DNA from 2 places in the Janthinobacterium woesei genome. Region 2 is predicted to be linked to the other one. Evidence: predicted binding sites of a transcription regulator. Region 2 holds the regulator's gene; the other holds the start of a gene.
What was found. The regulator FNR, encoded in region 2, switches genes on or off when oxygen is low (the NO sensors DNR and NnrR bind a similar motif). The targets are predictions, from matches to a motif close to TTGATNNNNATCAA.

Region 1: the regulator FNR is predicted to act here: its motif matches at 2,901-2,914, upstream of ACQ4W6_RS01975 (bacteriohemerythrin).

The regions. Positions count from the first base shown of each region.
Region 1 covers NZ_JBNYXW010000002.1:34,530-42,105, reverse strand. Annotated here, with positions in the region: gene ACQ4W6_RS01990 (PepSY-associated TM helix domain-containing protein) at 1-1,217, shown strand, start outside; gene ACQ4W6_RS01985 (sulfite reductase subunit alpha) at 1,108-2,355, shown strand; gene ACQ4W6_RS01980 (hypothetical protein) at 2,529-2,684, shown strand; gene ACQ4W6_RS01975 (bacteriohemerythrin) at 2,990-3,388, shown strand; gene ACQ4W6_RS01970 (hypothetical protein) at 3,396-4,238, opposite strand; gene ACQ4W6_RS01965 (nucleotidyltransferase domain-containing protein) at 4,357-5,118, opposite strand; gene ACQ4W6_RS01960 (methylated-DNA--[protein]-cysteine S-methyltransferase) at 5,255-5,821, shown strand; gene ACQ4W6_RS01955 (DUF1294 domain-containing protein) at 5,897-6,271, shown strand; gene ACQ4W6_RS01950 (hypothetical protein) at 6,303-7,040, opposite strand; gene ACQ4W6_RS01945 (hypothetical protein) at 7,219-7,398, shown strand; gene ACQ4W6_RS01940 (hypothetical protein) at 7,545-7,576, shown strand, end outside.
Region 2 covers NZ_JBNYXW010000003.1:270,230-277,805, forward strand. Annotated here, with positions in the region: gene ACQ4W6_RS04555 (HAMP domain-containing sensor histidine kinase) at 1-1,755, opposite strand, end outside; gene fnr (fumarate/nitrate reduction transcriptional regulator Fnr) at 2,016-2,774, shown strand; gene ACQ4W6_RS04565 (FixH family protein) at 2,790-3,314, opposite strand; gene ccoG (cytochrome c oxidase accessory protein CcoG) at 3,375-4,757, opposite strand; gene ccoP (cytochrome-c oxidase, cbb3-type subunit III) at 4,762-5,682, opposite strand; gene ACQ4W6_RS04580 (cbb3-type cytochrome oxidase subunit 3) at 5,675-5,878, opposite strand; gene ccoO (cytochrome-c oxidase, cbb3-type subunit II) at 5,880-6,494, opposite strand; gene ccoN (cytochrome-c oxidase, cbb3-type subunit I) at 6,510-7,576, opposite strand, start outside.

The sequences.
Region 1 (7,576 bases), on a different contig from region 2:
GGGTAATCATCGGTCTGAGCGGCGCCACCCTGGCCTTCAAGGAGGAATTGCTCGATGTGATGAATCCCGGCGTGCGCCATGTCGCCGTGGAAACACGCGCCCCACTGACGCCGGCACAGTTGAGCCGCATCGCAGCAAAGGAACACGGCCAGCGCGTGGCCTCCATCACCATGTATGCGCAGGCGGGCGCTGCGCCGCGCCTGTTCTTCGCGCCAAAAGCGGGCCAGAGGCGCGGTGAATCGCTCTACCTGCACCCGTACACGGGCGCCACCCAGCCGGCGCTGGCCGGTGCCGGCTTTTTCGAGTGGATGGAATCCTTGCACCGCTGGCTGCTGCTGCCGCGCGATCCGGGCCGGCAAGTTGCGGGTGTGCTGGCGCTGTGCCTGCTGGGACTGGCATTGTCTGGCCTGTATTTGCGCTGGCCGCGTCGCCCGCTGGACTGGCGCACCTGGCTGACGTTCGATCCAGCCCTGAAAGGCCGCTCCTTGCTGTGGAATTTGCACGCCGTGGCCGACACCTGGTGCCTGCTTGTCTACGTGGCGCTGACCTTGACGGGCATCTACTGGAGCTATGACGTGGTGCGCGACCATATCGACGCCTGGGCCGGCAAGCCGCCGCGCGTGGCGCAAGTGCCGCCGAAAAAAGGGGGCGCCCAGGAACCGGCACCAGGCGTCGATATCGGCCTGGCCTGGAATGCCTTCCAACAACACGCCGCTGGCTGGACCCAGGCTAGCGCGCGCATGCCGACGCGCCCTGGCGAAGCCGTGCAAGTGACCTGGCTGGCCAGCGATGCGCCGCACGAGCGGGGGCGCAGCCGCATGTCCCTGCTGCCGAGCCACGGCAGCATCACGGAAAACGCACCGCACGGCCAGCAGGCGCTGGGCTCGCGCCTGGTCAACATCATTTATCCGCTGCACATGGGCACGTATTTTGGCTTGCCGGGCCGCATCATCGTCACCTTGGCTAGCCTGGGCTTGCCCCTGTTCGCCATCACGGGCTGGATGCTGTACCTGGGCCGCCGCAAGGCGAAACGCTCTGTGCAGGCGCAGCGCGCCATGCTGGGCGCCAACGCGCCGGGCAAGACGGCCACGGGCTTGCCCACCCCTGGTGGCCTACGCCAGCCAGTCGGGTCAGGCCGAGCGCCTGGCCCTGGAAAGCGCGCGCGCCCTGCAGCAGGCGAGCGTCGCCGTCGACGTGCAGTCGCTGGAGCAGTTTGATCCCGCGCAATTGCGCCAGTATGCACGGGCCCTGATCGTCGCCAGCACCTTTGGCGAAGGCGAGGCGCCGGACGGCACGCGGCGCTTCGCGCGCCTGTTGCAGCAAACGGCAGGCACGCCGCTGGCGGGCCTGGAAGTGGGCATGCTGGCCCTGGGCGACCGCCATTACAGCGAGTTCTGCGGCTTTGGCCATGCACTGGAACGCCAGTTGCGCGCACTGGGCGCGACGCCTTTGTTCCCGCTGATCGAAGTCGACAAGCATGACGTACAAGCGCTGGCCGACTGGTCGCAAGCGCTGGCGCGCTGCAGCGGCAGCGCCATCGACGCCATCGGCGTGCAGGAAACAGCGGCGTATGCCGACTGGCGCCTGACGCGCCGCGTGCTGCTCAACCCGGGCAGCGTCGGCGGCGAACTGTATGAAATCGCCCTGGCCGGCCCGGCAGGCGCAATATGGGAAGCGGGCGCGATCGCTGAAATCATCGCGTGCAATGCCGATGGCACTGACGCGCAACCGGTGCATGCGCCGCGCAGCTACTCGATCGCCTCGCTGCCATCGGATGGGGAGTTGCAGTTGCTGGTGCGCCAGGAGCGCCATGCGGGCGCAAGCAACGAAGGCCGTGGCCTGGCCTCGGGCTGGCTGACGCGCTTCGCGCCGCTGGGCGCCACCATCCGCCTGCGCCTGCAAGCCAATCCTGCCTTCGCGCCAGCCCTGGCGCAGGTGCCCTGCATTTACATCGGCAACGGTTCCGGCCTGGCCGGCCTGCGTTCGCACTTGCGCGCGCGCCAGCAGGCGGGACTGGGCCGCAACTGGCTGCTGTTTGGCGAACGCCAGCAAAGCGTGGACAGCATCTGCGGCGCCGAACTGGAAGGCTGGCTGGCCGATGGCCACCTAGCGCGCCTGGACCGCGTCCTCTCGCGCGATGGCGCTGATGGTGTCCAGCGCGAATACGTGCAGGAGCGCCTGCGCGCCTGCAGCGGCGAACTGCGCGACTGGCTGCAACAGGGCGCCATCGTGTATGTATGCGGCAGCCTGCAGGGCATGGCGGCAGGAATCGATGCTGTGCTGCAAGAAGTGCTGGGCCAGGCGGGACTCGACGCCCTGCTGGCGGCCCGGCGCTACCGGCGCGATGTGTATTGAGCCGCCTGACATGCCGTGGGCAGCCAAACTGGTGCAATGCATCACAGCAATGAGTTGAAGTTAGGACCAAGTGGGCTAAACTGCAAACATGGTAGTAAATATATGAGTACGCGATTGAAGTGACCGGCAGGCGCCGCATCCCCGCGCCGCCACCGGCTCATCAGGAGACGACCATGTTGACGCTCAAAGTGCTGGCCTGCCTTGCCCTGTCGGCCCTGTTGCTGGCCCCCCTCGTGCTGAGGGATGCCATGCAGACGTCAGCCGGCCAGCAAATGCAAGTGCCGAATGTCGATGCGCAAGCCTTGTGGGCTCGCTGGCCCAAGCATTGATACTAATATAATACGCGCGGCTGAGAAACATCGCTGGCTGCGTTGCTTTGACTTGCCGTACTAGCGTACTGTCTGCGTCAAAGACGCCTTGCCAGCAACGTTTTTCAGCGGCACTCGGTAACGGGTTGCACCGTTCAAACCGCTTTCTGGCGGAAAGGGCTTTGTTCGCTGCCCTTTTGCCTTTCCTTCTACTCCCCCTCCCTCTTCACCACACTCTTGATCCAGGTCATGGATTTCCACCTTCGCTGCGCCCACACTGAAACAGCCCGCTTCGCATCGGAACGGGCTTAACGGGGAGGATCGGCATGCACGATTCGCAGTGGAAAGAGGAGATGGCGCTGGGCGTGCCTGCCATCGACGAGGCGCATGAAGCGCTGTTCATGGCGCTGGCGCGGCTGTCGCAATTGGGCGACCACGATTTTAGCGTGGCATTTCGCGACCTGGTCGCGGCGGTCGAGCGCGATTTTCGCGAGGAGGAAGCGTTGATGGAGGACATAGGCTTTCCTTCGCTGGCGAACCACCGCGAACAGCATGCGCGCGTGCTGAGCGGCTTGCACCATGCCTGGGCCGCCGTCGATGAAGGCGACGTGGCGCAGGGACGCCATGCCCTGTCGCTGTTGCCGCAATGGCTGATTTTTCACCAGGCCACCATGGACCTGGCCCTGGCGGCAGCGCTGGAGCTACTGCAGCGCCAGCCCAGCTAAGCTGAGCTTACAGCAGCAAGACCGTGGCTTGCTCGGGCAGGACGACGCGGTAGTGTCCCGGGTATTTATCTTCGCCATCGAAAATCTTGCAAAACACGGCTTGATTGATGTCGTTGACGGCCGGCTCGTTCATGGGCAGGGTGGCGATCAATTGCTCGCCATCCATCAGGTGCAGCGCGCTGCCCGTCTCGGCCGCGCAAAAAGCCAGTGACTGCACCTCGTTGGCGAAGGGCCGCTTGTACCACGGCGTGATGGCCCGCACGGCGCGCCTGGCATCCTTCAAAACCTGGCCGATGCGCGTCACATTCCATGCGTCGCGCGCCACCGAAGGCTGGATGACGATGTTCGCCGTCAATTCTCCTGGTCCCTTGTTGACCAGAAAGCTGCCATCTTGCGCGGCGATATCGTCATTCAGGGGTACGACAAACACCCCGCCCTCCGACACCTTGATGGGTATCGGCGCGCCATTGCCTTGCAGGGCCACGCGCACATCGTCGATGGAAGCGCTGAGCTTGGCGGGGATCAGGCGCAAGGCCATGACCACATTACCGCTCGACACTTGCCACACTTTCCTGGCTGTCAGATAGCTTTCACGGTATGGCGTGAAGCGCACGCGCGGCGGCTTCACATCGCTGTTGGCCGTGATCGTCACCGTTTGCGAGGACTGCAGCTGCGCCTCGGACGCGGGTGCAGGGGCAGCCACGGCGGCCGGTGGCGGCACAGCGTCGGTCGTGGCCGGCACGCGGGTGCTTTGCTGCGGCGCGGGAACAGCCGGCGGCGGCACGTGCTCCTGGGCATGGCCCAGCGAGACGACGCACCACCATCCTGCACAGGCTATCCATGTACGCATGCATTTCTTTCAATGAGGAAAATATTTTATCAGCGCCTGCATTATCGCAGAAGCCCCGCCGGCATGCCGCTGGCACCTGCCTGCCATCGACGCCGATCCTGCCCTCACGCGCGGCGTGTCAAGCGGCCGGTGCGCTGCGCCAGTGCGCGGGCGCCCGCAGGCAGTATCCTTCGAGCAAGGGACCGCCGACTGGCTCCAGCACGGCGGCGGCTACTTGTTCAAACGCAAGCTGGCCGGCAGCCAAATCGCTGGCCACCAGGCGCAGCGCCCCGTCGAGCTGCACCGCGATGGCGGCGTCAAACGCCTGCAGGCGGCGAAACAGGTGCTTGCCGCCGCCGCTCCACTGGCCGGCGGCGCGCAAATGCAGGTCGGACAGCATGGCATACAGCTGGCAGGCCACGGCCAGCGCTTCGCCCGGCTGCCGGCTATCGACCAGGTCTTCCAGCAAGGTGGTGATGGCATAGCGGCGCCGCTGCAAGGCCTCCAACGCCAGCACTGGTGGCCCGGCTGCGTCAATGGCTTGCGCCAGCGCAAGCAACTGCGCGTACGCTGGAGTGGGCGCGACGATGTTTTCCCCTTCCAGCAGCATACGCGCCAGCGGCGCCGTGCCGCCGGGTGCGTCTATTTCACGGCAGAAATAAGTGAACGTGGCCAAGTCATGCGCGAACAATTCCACCGTGCGCCCTTCGGCGACGATGGTGGAACGCCAGGCGCAGTCGATATGGTCGAACAGCAGCAGCAAGTCGATATCGGAACTGGCCGTCTGGCGGCCGCTGGCAAACGAGCCGCCGATGATGGCCGCCACGGCCGTGGGATAGCGTTCCTGTACCAGCCGCACGGCAATCGCGCGGATGGCTGCGTAGGTGTGGATGGTCTTCAACGCCGATTCTCCATGCCAAAAAACTCTATCCTACGCGCAATGTGCAGCGCACTGCCATACCCCGCGCCATCCTGCTAAACTGGCGCTATCGAATTTGCCACGGCAGTCGCCACGGCGGCGCGTACAAGGAATAACCATGGAAACCGTTTGTATGGTAGTGCCCTCGCCCGTGGGCGAGCTGACCCTGGTGGCGCGCGGCGCGGCCCTGGCCGCCATCCTGTGGGAAAACGACAAGCCGAACCGCGTGCGCCTGGGCGAGATGCGCGTCGATGACGGCTGCGCCGTGCTGCAAGACACTGCAAAACAGCTGGCTGAGTATTTCGCCGGCACGCGTCAGCAATTCGACCTACCACTCGATTTTGCCGGCACCGCCTTCCAGCAGGAAGTCTGGCGGGCGCTGCTGACGATACCGTACGGCCAGACGCGCAGCTATGGCGAGATCGCGCGCCAGATCAAACGCCCCGCCGCCGTGCGCGCCGTAGGCGCGGCGAACGGCAAGAATCCCATCTCCATCATCGCCCCCTGCCACCGGGTCATCGGCGCCACGGGCGAGCTGACGGGCTTTGCGGGCGGCCTGCATGCCAAGGAAACCTTGCTGGCATTGGAAGGCATCGCCCTGTCCAGCGACCGCGAAGCCCTCAAGACGGGCCACGCCAGGCGCCGCGCCGTGCATATTGATACGGCGCAAGGCTGCCTTTTCTAATCGGCTGGATTCATTGGCTGTATTGATCACTTCTGGATGGCCGCGCCATCCCATCAAGCACACACATCACACAATATGCCCTACCTGTCCATCCTGCTGTTTGCTTTACTGTATTTACTGACGACCTTCTTTTTCCATATTCCCGTCCTCGTCGCCCTCGCCTATGGCGTGCTGAGCCTGGGCTGTTTCGTCGCCTATGCAATCGACAAGTCGGCAGCCAAAGAGGGCCGCTGGCGCACCTCGGAACGCACCTTGCTGCTGCTGGGACTGCTCTGCGGCTGGCCCGGCGCCGTGCTGGCGCAGCAATGGCTGCGCCACAAGTCCAGCAAGCGCTCGTTCCAGGTCCAGTTCTGGATCAGCGTTGCCCTCAATATCGCAGCCTTCGTGTATTTCAGCGTGCATTACTCGGCGCCCGATATCGGCACGCAAGTCGCGCCCATCGAACTGTAACAAGCAAGAGGCCAAGGCCGCGCCCGGCCAATCACTCGCCCAGCAAGCGCAGCGACTCCAGCCAATCCGCCTTCCACTCGCGCAGCAAGGGCTGGGTGGCAAACGCCTTCTTCAGGTGCGCCATCGGCACGCGGTGCACGTCGTGCAGGCCGAATGCCAGCGTGACAGGATGCCACAAATGGCTGTTCTTGCCGCCGCGCGAATTCTTGCGCACGCGGGCGCCATCGTCGCCAAAGATACCCACGCCAGCAGCCATGCCCTGCTCCAGGTCCACCTTGCCCACGCCGGCAAAGGCGATCAGTATCTGTTCGCGGCCCAAACCCTTCAAGGCGCTGGGCAGGACGAATGGCAGCTTTTCAGCGTCGGACTCGGACTCGCCAGGCTGGGGATGCTGCAACTCCTTGAGCAAGCGCAACAAGTCGCGCTCCTGGAAATGCAAGCCAGCGCTGGGCACGCGCAAGCCGGGCGCCTTCAGTTCGATGGCGATATTGCCTGAATCGCGCGTAAAACGCAGCCATACGTCATCAGGGCCGGCGCCGACGCCCGCGGCCAGGTGCTGCTTGTCGCCGATGAACACGATGGGCGCCGCATAGCGCGTGACGCCGTCATGGAACAGCTCGACCCACTCGACACTGTAATCGAGCCAGACGTAGGGCAAGCCGCCCTGCTCCAGCAGGCGCGCCAGGCTCCACGGCGTGCCTGTCTGTTCAGCCAGCCATGCACAGGCTTCGGTGACGGTGGCGCGGTATGGCAAAGTGAGGGAGGTCATGGCGGTTCCGTCGATAAAAGTGGAGCGCAGTGTAGCAGACCCTGCCATTGCCGCCGCACTTGCCTCCCCTCAGCCGGCGCATCGGGCGCACTATTTTTGCGCGATGTGCTAGGCTGGAATCATCAGAGCGCACCATGGCCAGCCCGGCCATGCGGCGCACCACTGCGAGGAAACCGCCATGCATTCCAGCACCAACGCCGCCACCACGCCTGCCCCACCCCCTGAGCGCGATTCGCCCACGCCGGCCAACGAAAGCCATGCCGAGGAAATCCTCGATGAAGCGCTGAAAGAAAGCTTTCCTGCCAGCGACCCGATCGCCGTAACCGTCCCGAAACCATCGAACAAGGCACCGGCCTGACGCTACGACCACCTCGACAGCAGATCAGCCACTCCTGCGGTGGCTTTTTTGTGCCTGAATGGTTCCTGATCTGAATCCAAACGGCCCGCCCGTGCGTACATGGCTATACCAGCACCAAGCCAAACCGCCACGTGGAAGGCAATGCCATGCAGCATTACAGCAAAAAGACAGACTCCAT
Region 2 (7,576 bases):
CATGTGGATCAGGTGCTTGCTGATGGCCAGGCCCAGCCCGGTGCCGCCGAAGCGCCGCGTAATGCTTTGATCGCCCTGCGAAAAGGCCGTAAACAGCTGGGCCTGCTGCTGGGCCGTCATGCCGATGCCCGTGTCGCGCACTTCGAAGCGCAGCCAGGCGCGCCCGTGCTTGCTTTCGGCCAGGCTGACGGCCACCACCACTTCGCCGCTGCCGGTAAATTTGATGGCATTGCCGGCCAGGTTGACGAGGATCTGCTGCAAGCGCTGGGCGTCGCCCACCAGGCGGCGCGGCACGTCCGGTTCGACGGCGATGGCCAGTTCCAGTTCTTTCTCGCCGGCATTCATGGTCATCGTCGTTGCCAGCGTATTCATGACTTCATCGAGGTCGAACTCGACGGGCGAGAGATCCATGCGGCGCGCCTCGATCTTGGAAAAATCGAGCACATCGTTGAGGATGCCCAATAGCGACTGGCCCGCCACGCGTACCATGGTCAGATACTTGCGCTGCTCGGTGTTGAGCTTGGTATTTCCCAGCAGATACACCATGCCCAGCACGGCGTTCAGGGGCGTGCGGATTTCATGGCTCATGTTGGCCACGAAATCGCTCTTGGCGCGGTTCGCCGCCTCGGCCCGGTCGCGTTCCCGCTCCAGCTCTGCCGCGCGCGCCTCGAGCTCCTGCTGCAGCCGGTCGCGTTCGCTCATCAGGCCGTTGAACGCTTCCGTCAGCTCGCCGATTTCGTCGCGCTGCAGCACCGGCACGGGCGTGAAGCGGCTGCCGGAAGCGCGCAGCGACAGCAAGGTATTGCGCAGGCGCACCAGCGGCGACAGCAGCCGTACGGTCAGCCAGGCCAGCACGGCAGCGGCCAGCAGCGAAGCGCAGATGCTCCACAGCACCAGCCGGTACAGCACGCCGTTGAACGGTTCAAACGCGTCGGTCACGGGCAGCGAGGCGGCCAGCAGCCAGTTCACGGATTTCAGTCGCTTGAAGCTGTTGACGGCCGTGGTGCCACCGCTGTTGGTGCTGACCATGCTGCCTTCGCCACCATCCTTGAGCAACTGCGTGGTGATCTGGTTGGCGTTGGGCGCGCGCGGCTGCAGCAGCCGGCTGGCATCCGGGTGTAGCACGTAGCGCGGCACGGCCTCGCGCGTGAGGATGAAGAAATAGCCGCTCTTGCCCACCTTGGCCGTGCGCAAATGGCCGAGCATATTGTCCTTGTACAGGCGCAGCACGCCGATCACGATGCCGGCCACCTCGCCATCCTTGTCGAGCACGGGGGCGACCATCTGCACGATGGGCAAATGGCTGGTCTTGCCCAGCATCGGCTCGGTGATCATGGCTTTTTTCGTGCGCATCACCGTCTGGAAGTATGCGCGGTCGGCCACGTCCGTGCCGTTGCGCCCCTGCACTTCGGGCACGTCGGCGACCACCTTGCCCTGCGTATCGAGCACCAGCACGTCGTCGAACAGGGCCAGCATGGCGCGCTGCGTGTAGTAGTGGCGCAATTGCGCCGGGTCATCCATCAGGGCGGGTGGCTGGTGGCGCGCGGTCTGGGTGATGATGTCGAGCAGCATGGCCAGCTTGTCATCGAGTTCTTCGGCCGTGCGCTCGATCAGCGCCGTTTGCTGGCTCAGCAAGACTTGCGTGAAATCGTCGCGCATGTGTTTCACCTGGACCATCGTCACCAGGGCGATCATGGCGATCGAGGTCAGGCTGGTGGCCAGCGCGACTTTTGCTTTAATGCCGAGAGGCTTCATGATTTCCTTTTGAGTACCGGGCGGTACAGGCGGCAGATAATGCTGTCAGGAATTTTCCTATCAATACATCAACTTGGCAAGCGTGGGGCGTGTAATTTTGCGCTGTGGAGCAGGCTTTAGAGGATGTCGGCATAAAATTAAATGCAGAACGTCGTTTATTCAGCGAAATTAGGGCGAATTGCGGTGAATTTCCGCGAAATTGGCACATGGCAACGCACTATGCAGTAAACTTGTTATTGCATTTTATAAAAGGTACTGACATGACAGAAGCGCTACTCTCTCCAGCCTTGCCCGCAGTGACCGTGGAGGCGTTGCGTGCCCGATGCTCGACGTGCAGCATGCATCAATTGTGCCTGCCGATGGGGCTCGATGTGGGTGATATGGACCGGCTGGACCAGATCATCGGCCGGCGCCGCAAGGTCGCGCGTGGCGCCTTGCTGTTCCGCATCGGCGATTCGTTCCAGAACCTGTACGCGATCCGTTTGGGCCACTTCAAGACGTACCAGATCAATCCGGGCGGCGACGAGCAGGTGACGGGTTTCCAGATGGCTGGCGAATTGCTGGGCATGGACGCCATCAGCGCCGACCGCCACCATTGCAACGCGGTGGCGCTGGAAGACAGCGAAGTGTGTGAAATTCCGTTTTCCAGCCTGGAACAATTGCTGGGCAGTATACCGACCCTGCTGCGCCATTTCCACCGCATGATGAGCCAGGAAATCACGCGCGAGCAAAGCGTCATGCTGTTGCTGGGCAATATGCAGGCGACGCAGCGCTTTGCCGCCTTCATCGTCAACCTGGCCTCGCGCTACGAGGCACGCGGCTATTCGGGCAGCAACTTCCAGCTGCGCATGTCGCGCGAGGAAATTGGCAATTACCTGGGCTTGACCATCGAAAGCGTCAGCCGCTTATTGTCGAAGTTCAAGAAAGAAGGCTGGCTGCGCGTGTCGAACCGCGAGATTGAAATCCTGCAGCCAGCAAAATTGAAGGCCATTACGGCCGGCACGGACACCTGCAAATAATAACGGTGCTGTACCTTATAGTTCTTCATCCGCATGCAGCGCGATGCTGCGCTGCAAAGGCCAGGTCCAGATGCCTGACAAGCGCCATTCGCGCGCGTTGTTTTCCACCAGCACTTGCCAGCGGCTGCGCTCTAACATCGGCAGCGCCACCGAAAAGTTGCCGGCCGCATCGGGCTGCACCAGCAGCTTGATATCCTTTTCGGGCAAGGTGGCATGCGCCAGGTGCAGCAGCAAAGGCGCCGGGTAAGCCTTGCCGAAGCTTTGCACGGAACCGGTCAGGCGCGCTGCAGCTACATCATAGGTCAGGCTGGTCGACATGGCCAGGTTGCTGGCGGCCGTATCGCGCCGCAAGTCCTGGTTGATCGCCTTGCCCTGCTTGTAATAGTCGCCCACCACCAGCGCGTCCGGCTGCGTAAACGCGATATAGCCCATGAAGCTGCCGACGATGACGGACAGCCCGGGCCCCACCATCAGCAGCCACGGCCAGCGGTGCTTGTACCAGGGTTCCACGGGGGCTTGCAGCTTGATACTTTCCGACATGCTATTTCTCCTTGTGGCGGCATATTCTGGGGTCAGCCCTCAAAAACACGCCTTTCCTTGTTAGCGCGGCACGATGAACACGGCGCTTTCGCGCACATGCAGCGATGGATCGTCCAGCGATTGCAGCTCGATGCTGATCTTGTTCGAACCCTTTTCCCCGACGCCGTGCGGCACGCGCAGGCGGATGGGCCAGCCCAGCGTTTCGGTCGGCTGCAGGGTAACTTCATCGCGCGTCAGCAGGGCCAGGCCGGGCAAGCCGGCAACGCTGATCCTGAAGTGCTGGCGCTGCTCCGAGGTATTCATGATCTGCAGGCGGTAGACGTTTTCGATCATGCCATCTTCCACTTCGCGTCCCATCGAGCCACGGTCGCGGATGACGTCCATTTTCAGCGGCGTGCGCAGGAACAGCGAGGTCGCCACGGCGATGATGATCAGGGCCAGGATGGCGGAATAGATCAGTACGCGCGGGCGCATGGCGCGCTGGCGGATCTGCTGCGCATTGAAGTTGTTTTCCAGCGCGTGGTCGGTACTGTAGCGTACCAGGCCGCGTGGCCGGTCGACCTTGTCCATCACGCTGTTGCAGGCGTCCACGCAGGCGGCGCAGCCGATGCATTCATACTGCAGGCCGTTGCGGATATCGATGCCAGTCGGACACACTTGCACGCACAGGGTGCAGTCGATGCAGTCGCCCAGCTTGTCGTTGTTGCCGGCTTTCTTGCTCAGCGCGCCGCGCGGTTCGCCCCGCTTGGCATCGTAGGTGATGATCAGGGTATCCTGGTCGAACATGGCGCTCTGGAAACGCGCGTAGGGGCACATGTATTTGCACACCTGCTCGCGCAGCCAGCCCGCGTTGCCGTAGGTTGCCAGGCTGTAGAACAAGACCCAGAACCATTCCCAGGGACCGAAATTCAAGGTGGTGACCGCGTGCGCCAGTTCCTTGATGGGCGTGAAGTAGCCAACGAAGGTAAAGCCCGTCCACAGGGCGATGGCGCCCCACGCCAGGTGCTTGGCCGTCTTCTTAGCTGCCTTGTGCAGCGACGGACCCTGCTTGTCGAGGGCCATGCGGGCACTGCGCGTGCCTTCGATCTTGCGTTCGACCCACAGGAAGATTTCCGTGTACACCGTTTGCGGGCAGGAAAAGCCGCACCACACCCGCCCGGCAATGGCCGTGACGAGGAACAGTAAATACGCACAGATGATCAGCAGGGCCGCCAGGTAGATGAAATCCTGCGGCCACAGCACGACGCCGAAAATGTAGAACTTGCGCGTGGTCAAATCGAACAGCAGGGCTTGCCTGCCATTCCAGGTCAACCACGGCAAGCCGTAGAACGCCAGCTGGGTAAGCCAGACGCATACCCATCGCCAGGTAGCGTAGCGTCCTTTGGCCTCGCGAGGGTAGATCTGCTCGCGGGCCGCATACATCTGGATGACTTGAGGTTCCATCACATCATTTCACGGGCGCCTGGGGATTCGACAGGCTCCAGACATAGGCCGACAGCACATGCACTTTTGATTCCCCAAGGAAATCGTTAAAGGCCGGCATGGTGTTGCTGCGCCCCTTGCGGATGGTTTCCATAATGGTATCGGCGCTGCCGCCATACAGCCAGGTCTTGTCCGTCAGGTTGGGCGCGCCGAGCATCTGGTTGCCCTTGGCGTCCGCACCGTGGCAAGCCATGCAGGCGCCGAACTTGGCCTTGCCCAGCACCGACTTGACGGGGTCGGCGGTGGAACCGGACAGGCTCAGCACATAATGGGCCACGTTCTCGACATCCTTTTCCGAGCCCAGGGCGGCACCCATCGGCGGCATCTGGCCATTGCGGCCATGCAGGATGGTGGTCTTGATGACGTCTGGTTCGCCGCCATACAGCCAATCCTTGTCGGTCAGGTTGGGGAAGCCCTTGTTGCCGCGCGCATCCGAACCGTGGCATTGCGCGCAATAGGTGAGGAACAGGCGCTGGCCGATGGCTTGCGCCTGCGGATCGGCGGCCACCGTCTTCAAGTCCTGGCCCAGATACTTGTTGAACAGGGGGCCGTAGTCGGCTTCCGCCTTTTTCAGCTCTTCTGCGTACTGGCCCGTCGATTTCCAGCCCAGGCTACCGGCGTAGTTGCCCAGGCCCGGATACAGGTACAGATAGGCCAGTGCGAAGACGATGGTGATGTAGAACAGCCACATCCACCAGCGCGGCATGGGCGTGTTGAGTTCCTTCAAGTCCTCGTCCCAGACGTGGCCCGTGGTGCCGTCGGTGGGCGCGCCAGGGATCAGCGTGACCTTCGACTGCGAGTACAGCAGCACGCCGCAGCCGATGATGCCCAGCAGGGACAGCACGATGATGTAGATATTCCAGAAACCGCTGGTAAAGTCAGCCATGGTTGCGCTCCTTTTCTGGCACTGGCGCGGCCGCAGCCGGCTGGTCCAGCGCGTCGTCGGCGAACGGCAGGTGCGCCGCCGCGTCGAAGTCGCTATTGCTGCGGCTGAACGTCCACCACAGGATGCCCATGAAGGTTGTAAAGGAAACTACCGTCATGACGCTGCTGGCGCTGTCAAACAGGTTGTCGATTGCCATGCTAATTCCTTGTCTTGATTAATGTACCGAGGCCTTGCAGATAGGCAACCAGGGCGTCTTCTTCCGTCTTGTCTTGCAGCTGGGCCGGTGCGGCGGCGATTTCCGCGTCGCTGTACGGATCGCCCAGGCGGCGCAGCGCGCGCATCTTCGGCATGATCTCGTCGGGCACCAGCCTGGCTTTCGCCAGCCACGGGTAGGACGGCATGTTCGACTCGGGCACCACGTCGCGCGGGTTGTTCAAGTGCGTGCGGTGCCATTCATCGCTGTAGCGCGCGCCCACGCGGGCCAGGTCGGGCCCCGTGCGCTTGGAACCCCACTGGAACGGCCGGTCATACACGAACTCGCCGGCCACCGAATAATGGCCATAGCGCTCCGTTTCCGCGCGCAGCGGACGTATCATCTGCGAGTGGCAGTTGTAGCAGCCTTCGCGCACATAAATGTCGCGCCCCGCTAGGCGCAGCGGCGAGTATGGCTTCAAGCCGGCGATGGGTTCCGTGGTGCTCTTCTGGAAGAACAGGGGAACGATCTCGACAGCGCCGCCGATGCTGATCACTACCGTGACCAGGGCGATCAGCAGCCAGGGGTTTTTTTCAATCCATGCATGTGAAAATTTCATTTGCTTTCGCTCCTATCAGGCGTGCGCCGCGTTCAGTTCCGGGATGCGGGCGACGGGCAATTTGCTGCCGCGCAAGGTCATCCAGGTGTTGTAGCCCATGACGCACATGCCGGCCAGGTACAGCAGGCCGCCGCCGACGCGCACCACGTAGTACGGATACGTGGCTTTCACGCCTTCGACGAAGGTGTAGGTCAGGGTGCCGTCCGGGTTGACTGCGCGCCACATCAGGCCCTGCATCACGCCGGCGATCCACATGGCGGCGATATACAGCACGATGCCGATGGTGGCCACCCAGAAGTGCACGTCGACCAGGCGCGTGCTGTGCATCTGCGTGCGGCCCGCCAGGCGCGGCAGCAGGTAGTAGATCGAACCCATGGTGATGAAGCCGACCCAGCCCAGGGCGCCCGCATGCACGTGGGCAACAGTCCAGTCGGTGTAGTGCGACAGCGAATTGATGGTCTTGATCGACATCATCGGACCTTCGAAGGTGGCGATGCCGTAGAACGACAGCGAGACGATCATGAATTTCAGGATCGGGTCGGTGCGCAGCTTGTGCCAGGCGCCCGACAGGGTCATCATGCCGTTAATCATGCCGCCCCAGCTTGGCGCCAGCAGCACCAGCGAGAAGACCATGCCGATCGATTGCGTCCAGTCCGGCAAGGCCGTGTAGTGCAAATGGTGCGGGCCGGCCCACATATAGGTGAAGATCAGCGCCCAGAAGTGGACGATCGACAGGCGGTACGAGTACACGGGGCGCTCGGCCTGCTTGGGAATGAAGTAGTAGACCATGCCCAGGTAGCCGGCGGTCAGGATGAAGCCCACCGCGTTATGCCCGTACCACCACTGGATCATGGCGTCCTGCACGCCGCTGTAGGCGGAATACGACTTGGTGGCCGAGGCCGGCATGACGGCGCCATTGACCACGTGCAAGATCGTCACGGCCAGGATGTAGGCGCCGAAGAACCAGTTGGCCACGTAGATGTGCTTGACCTTGCGCTTGATCAAGGTGCCGAAGAAAACGATGGCGTAGGCGATCCAGACGACAGCGATGAGGATGGAAATGGGCCACTCCAGTTCGGCGT